DNA from 2 places in the Shewanella sp. ALD9 genome. Region 2 is predicted to be linked to the other one. Evidence: predicted binding sites of a transcription regulator. Region 2 holds the regulator's gene; the other holds the start of a gene.

Region 1 (3,432 bases), on a different contig from region 2:
TTGTAATGTAATAGGCTGCGAAATTAACCAGATTAAAAAACTATGTGGAAGTGTTGCAGAAGATATGATCGAGATTGAATATTCTATAGGTGAATTAAAAACGTCGATGCTTGTTGTCGAAGCACATCGTTTTTACCTTATTACAAAGGAATGGATAAAGGCTGTAGATCTGAATGTGAGTGACCAAATATTAGCCTGCAGTGATGCAGTAGCTAAGATAGAAAGCATAAATAAAGTTGAAAGTTCAGCCCATTGCCGCGATTTAAAAATAAGCCATAATCATAATTATTTTGTCACCACAGCGCGTCCTGCGTTTCATGACACTCTCTGTGATAGAGCCCCAGCCGATAAGCTTGAACGTATTGCATACGAGCTGGCCAATAGGCCCTCAAATTTTCCCGATGGTAAACCAACCGGTCACCACGGTGGCCCTTGGGCCGCGGCTAAATATTTACACCGCGATCCCAGCAAAGAAGTCATCGGCTGGGGCTGTGCCAATGACAACATGTGCGCAGAAGATGCAGCTATAAGTGATTTAAGACAAAAAGTGGGTAATGTCGTTGAATTACATCGAGGTAATGTAGATATTTCACACGCATATTTGAGGAAATATACCAAAAAGGGTCGTTTTGTGAATAAAATGAGCCCTTGTGTTTACTGTCGTGATAATTATGGCAGCGCGCTAAATGACACCACTGAAGGCGTGAGTAATTTGCCTAAAGAAGGTCGTGGCTATTTACCCGCGTTAGATAAATAATTCCTAGCAACATTTTTCCCATCATTTATGAAGTCCACAACACTATTTGTTTACCAAATTAACCTGAGCTGTCTAAGGCTAAAGCCGTGTCCGCTGTTTTGAATACAATGGCGCAGTGGGAATATTGTCGAATAAGCGCGTTAAGTTGATTTGCAACCAATGTCCTTTTACTTCAAATTGGTGATAAGCGCTTCTTGAGGTGCAAAACACAATCGCAGCACTACGTTACTTCACAACTAAGGGGGTTATTTGAATATTTCAGAATCACATAAAAAAGAGCTTTTAGTTGCTAAATCACTATTAGAAAATCCTGGTCTAGCGGTAAAAATAACTAATTTAATCGGTACCCCTATTGAGAAAGGGTTAGCGCTTCTACCGGATAACTGGAATAAAAATATCGCTAAAGTGACCGAAAAGTCGCTAATTAAAGCGTCTGAAGCGGCAATATTTACCATGAAAGATATTCCCGGAGAAGAATCGTCCAATCTTTGGCATAAATTAGGCGTTGCTGCGAGTGGTGGTGTGGGCGGTTTCTTTGGATTAGCTGCGATAGCGGTTGAACTTCCTATTTCGACATCAATCATGCTGCGTTCTATAGCTGATATTGCTCGTAGTGAAGGTGAGTTTATTACTACTCTAGAAACAAAAATGGCTTGTTTGGAGGTGTTCGCGCTGGGTGGCGAAAGTGATTTAGATGATGGTAGTGAATCGGGATATTTTGCAGTAAGAGCCGCCCTAGCAAAATCAGTATCTGAAGCCGCTGAGTTTATGGTCAAAAAAGGTATTACCGATGAAGCCGCGCCTATTTTAGTCAAACTTATTACTAAAATCGCTGAAAAATTTGGTGTTCAAGTGACTCAAAAAGCAGCGGCACAAGCTGTACCTGCTATCGGTGCGGCAGGCGGTGCCATAATCAATACTTTGTTTATTGATCACTTTCAAGATATGGCCCGAGGTCATTTTATTGTGCGAAAATTAGAGCGTATATATGGGTATGAAACTGTAAAAAGTGCTTATCAGTCGTTACCTAAAAATGGTAATCAATAACCATAATTCGTGAAATTAACCCGTTTTTATTCGGCTAGTAAATGACAAGTGTGCTTTGAATTTTGGCAATAATTTTGATTTGGATTTACTTATTCCATCGGTTAATCCTAGTAGAGGTTCAATAAGCATCGCAGTAGACCATCAATACATGACTTATTAATAATGTATTGATGGTCATTTGTGAGGCGGCAACGTTTGTTGAATTGATGATATAAAGCATCTATTCTTTATGTACTTAAATGGGACCTCAAGCTAAATTTAAGCCAGAAAAGGATATCAATATGACACTGCACGGACCGGAACAGACCGAAAATACCCAATCGACAATAACCAGTGATTCAAAGTGTGGCGACAAGGTTGAGAAGCGTGAAGTACGCGAGAGTCAGCCGACGCAACCAGAGATATCGCTGACAGGATCTGAGCGTGATGCAGTGATTGAACATGGCAGTCTTTCATCGCTTACGGTTTATTCTATTATTTTGCGTGAAGGCCAGGAAGAACTCGATCGACCGTTGATGTCGTTGTGGTGGTCAGGAATAGCGGCTGGTATCGGCATTTCAGCGTCTGTTTTGGCCGAAGGTATTATCCGAAGCAACATAGGCTCCGATCATCCTTATTTGTCTATCATCGAAAGCCTTGGCTACACTTTTGGTTTTGTCTTAGTCATTCTCGCAAGGCTGCAACTTTTTACTGAGAACACCATCACCGTGGTGCTGCCGCTACTCGCTAACACCACAAAGCATCTTCTTGTTTGCACCGCTCGCTTATGGGGAATTGTGTTAGCAGCAAATTTTGTTGGCACGTTTTTCACGGCGGCAATTGTCGTGCACGGTAACATACTGACAGAAGACATCCTTACCGCTATCCTCCAGATATCTCGCCATGTTGCAGAGTTAACGCCTTCAGAGACATTAATGCGCGGCATACCAGCGGGCTTTTTTATTGCCGCACTGGTGTGGATGCTACCCTCGGCAAAAGGGTCTGAAGTGTTGGTCATTATTATGTTTACATGGCTCATTGCTGCTGGAGAATTTACTCACGTTATTGCCGGGTCTAATGAAATATTTAGTTTGGTACTTAATGGTGAAATGAATTTTTTTACTGCGTTGTCGCACCATATTGGCCCTATGTTAGTGGGTAACATCATTGGCGGTACAGGGCTGTTTGCGATGTTAGCTTATGGCCAAGTTCGACAAGAGATGTAGGTTTACGGTTGAAAAAAGCGAGGTTGTTTTCAATCAAAATGGCTGTCATGGTGCGTTTTGTTGTTTGTGAATGATTTATTTGAATGAGGGTAATATGAAGAAATTTTGTTTGGTATTAATGACGCTATTTGCGGTGGTATCACAGGCATTGGCTGCAAGTCCGGTTAAGTATAATAAAGAGTTAGATGGGTTTGATTATCCCTTTGAAGTTAAAACATTTAATGTTAACTCGCAAAATAAAGATTTAAAAATGCGTTATATGGATATTGGTGATAAAAATGCAGACAAAGTCATCGTGTTGTTGCATGGTAAAAATTTCTCAGGCTATTACTGGGAAAGGATTGCCAATGACTTGCTAAAAAGAAAATACCGAGTCGTTATTCCAGATCAAATCGGTTTTGGTAAATCTTCAAAACCAAATGC
Region 2 (3,432 bases):
GTACTGGTACAGGGCAAGATCGGGTAATCACCATCATTCAACCAGAGAATTTCCAAGACGAGTCGGCGCCAAAGCAAAAACTCCCTGAAATTCCTGTTAACAAGCAGATCAAACCATGACCCAAATTACCTTAACCGCTGAAAATCTAGCTAAAAGCTATAAAGCTCGTCAAGTTGTTAAAGATGTGAGTTTAACGGTTAAAACAGGCCAAATTGTCGGTCTTTTAGGCCCCAATGGTGCAGGCAAAACCACCACCTTTTATATGGTTGTCGGCTTAGTAAAAAGCGATAAAGGCCGAATATTGATTGACGATGACGACCTTACTGCCGATCCAATGCATTTGCGCGCCCGCAAAGGTATAGGTTACTTACCACAAGAAGCCAGTATTTTCCGCAAGCTCACCGTTTACGACAACATAATGGCCGTACTGCAAACTCGCAAAGAGCTCAGCACAGACCAACGTATTGAACAGCTTGAGCACCTACTCGAAGAGTTCCACATTACTCACATACGCGACAGCCAAGGTATGTCGTTATCGGGTGGTGAACGTCGTCGTGTTGAAATTGCGCGCGCTTTAGCTGCTAATCCAAAATTTATTTTGCTTGATGAGCCCTTTGCTGGTGTTGATCCTATTTCGGTCATCGACATTAAAAAAATCATCCAACAACTTAAAAACCGCGGTTTAGGGGTATTAATTACCGACCATAACGTACGTGAAACGCTAGACGTTTGTGAGCGAGCCTATATCGTTAGCCAGGGTAATTTAATTGCCGAAGGCACACCAGATGAGATATTAAGTAATCAACAAGTTCGAGCTGTGTACTTAGGTGAACAATTCAAGCTATAGTTACTTTACTGGCCTTTTAGTCTAGCTAACTCATTTCATTGAACGATACCTAAACAACGTTAAATGTCATTGATGTTTATGGCAATCTATTACAGTTCGAGATTGTCATTTTTATGGAAAATCATCTAGGGATAAGCGGTAAATGAAAGCGTCACTCCAACTTAAAATGGGTCAACACTTAACCATGACCCCACAATTGCAGCAAGCCATTCGCTTACTGCAATTATCGTCATTGGAGCTACAGCAGGAAATCCAACAAGCATTAGATTCAAATCCATTGCTTGAAATAGAAGATGAGTTTTCTGAAGCAAAAGACTCCTTAAAAGAAAACCGCGACCAAGCGGATACAGACTTTAGTGACAACAGTATTGTTAATGTCGAAAAAGACACTTCCACCGTCGACATAGCAGAATCCATGACCAAAGAAACCATGGATGATTTAGCCATGGATACTACATGGGATGAAGTATACACAGCCTCACCTATGTCAGGTTCAGGCAGTGCAAGCATGCGCGATGACGACATGCCCTTTCAAGGTGAAACCACCGAAGGTCTGTACGAACACTTAGAATGGCAAAAAAATCTCACTCCATTTTCAGACACCGATCTCGCCATTGCCACCGCCATTATTGATGCCATTGATGAACGCGGTTATCTAACCCAAAGTACCGAAGATATTCTCGAAGCCATGGGTGATGAAAATGTGGAACTCGATGAGGTTGAGGCGGTATTAAAACGCGTTCAACACTTTGATCCTGTGGGTGTTGCAGCACGTGATTTAAGCGAATGCCTATTTATTCAATTAGCGCAATACTCTAACGACACACCCCATATCGATAATGCCCGTTTGTTAATTAAAGGCTATTTAGAGTTAATTGCTGGCCGTGATTTCAGATTATTGATGCGTAAAACAAAACTAAAAGAAAATGAGTTACGTGACGCAATCACTCTAATCCAGACACTCAATCCTCGTCCGGGCTTATTAATTACCCCCATGGATGATGAATACGTGATTCCCGATGTCACAGTATTAAAGAAAAATGGCCGTTGGGTAGTAGAGTTAAACCCAGACAACATGCCTAAAATTGGTGTTAATCAGCAATATGCAGCCATGGCTAGAGGCAGTAAAAACCCGTCGGATAGTCAATTTATTCGAGGCCATCTGCAAGAGGCTAAATGGTTTATTAAAAGTATTGAAAGCCGTAATGATACTTTACTTAAAGTGGCAAATTGCATTGTGCAATTTCAGCAAGGCTTTTTTGAATATGGCGAAGAAGCCATGAAGCCTATGGTGCTCAATGATATCGCTGAAGCCGTAGAAATGCATGAATCGACCATTTCACGAGTCACCACACAAAAATATATGCATACCCCTCGTGGCTTATTTGAACTAAAATACTTCTTCTCTAGCCATGTCAGTACTGATGATGGCGGGGAATGCTCATCAACGGCCATTCGTGCTTTTATCAAAAAGCTGGTTGCCGCAGAAAACCAGAAAAAACCACTGAGTGACAGTAAAATGGCTCAGCTTCTGGCAGAACAGGGCATAAACGTTGCTCGTCGTACGATAGCAAAATACCGTGAAGCAATGATGATCCCGCCCTCAAACCAACGTAAGAGTTTATAACCTACTAGGCAATGGAGGATTTTTTATGCAAATAAGTCTGACTGGACGTCATGTCGAAATAACAGAATCTTTACGTGAATACATCCACAGTAAATTTTCAAAGCTTGAACGACACTTCGATCAGATCCATAATGTACACGTTGTGCTCAATGTAGAAAAATTACAACAAAAAGCAGAAGCCAAAATCAACATTAATGGCGCAGAAATTTTTGCAATGTCAGAAAGTACTGATATGTATGCTGCAATAGACGCCCTGATAGACAAACTCGACCGTCAGGTAATTAAACACAAAGAGAAGAATACAAAACACTAACGATGGAACTTTGTACCATTCTGCAGCCGGAATGCACTACCTGTGCCACACCGGGCAGTAAGAAAAAAGTACTGGAACTCATCAGCAATTTAGTCGCTGCCCAGTACCCAACCCTGTCTTCGCAAGAGGTATTTGAAAGCCTGTTAGCGAGAGAGAAAATGGGTAGCACAGGTATAGGAAATGGCATTGCGATACCTCATGGTAGATTAACGACCATCGATCACCCTATCGCGATATTTATTAAATGTGAAGAAGCCATTGCCTTTGATGCAATCGATAAGCAACCCGTGGACCTTTTATTTGCTTTGTTAGTACCTGCAGACCAGTGCCAACAACATTTAGGCACGTTATCGAGCATGGCCCAAAAGTTAAGCGATAAGCAAATATTGAAACAGCTTCGTAAAACTCACGACGCAACAGAACTTTATCAGGTTATTACTGCATGAAACTAGTTATAGTATCGGGACGTTCAGGCTCAGGGAAATCCGTTGCCCTGAGAGTATTAGAAGACCTAGGATATTATTGTGTTGATAATTTGCCTTTACCACTCATTGGCACATTATTAGCCCAGCTTAAAGGCAGTAATGATTTGGTTGCGATTAGCGTTGATGTTCGTAACATTGCAGAACAAGGTAAAGTGCTTCA

What was found. The regulator sigma-54, encoded in region 2, starts transcription at its own class of promoters, with help from an activator protein. The targets are predictions, from matches to a motif close to GTTGGCACGNNNNTNGNNT.
Region 1: CXF88_RS14095 (formate/nitrite transporter family protein) is a predicted target of sigma-54. The motif match lies at 1,866-1,884, and genes of this name have one in related genera.

The regions. Positions count from the first base shown of each region.
Region 1 covers NZ_PJCD01000006.1:63,559-66,990, reverse strand. The annotation lists gene CXF88_RS14105 (hypothetical protein) at 65-757, shown strand; gene CXF88_RS14100 (EcsC family protein) at 1,007-1,804, shown strand; gene CXF88_RS14095 (formate/nitrite transporter family protein) at 2,086-3,009, shown strand; gene CXF88_RS14090 (alpha/beta hydrolase) at 3,104-3,432, shown strand, end outside.
Region 2 covers NZ_PJCD01000001.1:537,181-540,612, reverse strand. The annotation lists gene lptA (lipopolysaccharide transport periplasmic protein LptA) at 1-119, shown strand, start outside; gene lptB (LPS export ABC transporter ATP-binding protein) at 116-847, shown strand; gene CXF88_RS02470 (RNA polymerase factor sigma-54) at 990-2,474, shown strand; gene hpf (ribosome hibernation promoting factor) at 2,500-2,787, shown strand; gene ptsN (PTS IIA-like nitrogen regulatory protein PtsN) at 2,790-3,233, shown strand; gene rapZ (RNase adapter RapZ) at 3,230-3,432, shown strand, end outside.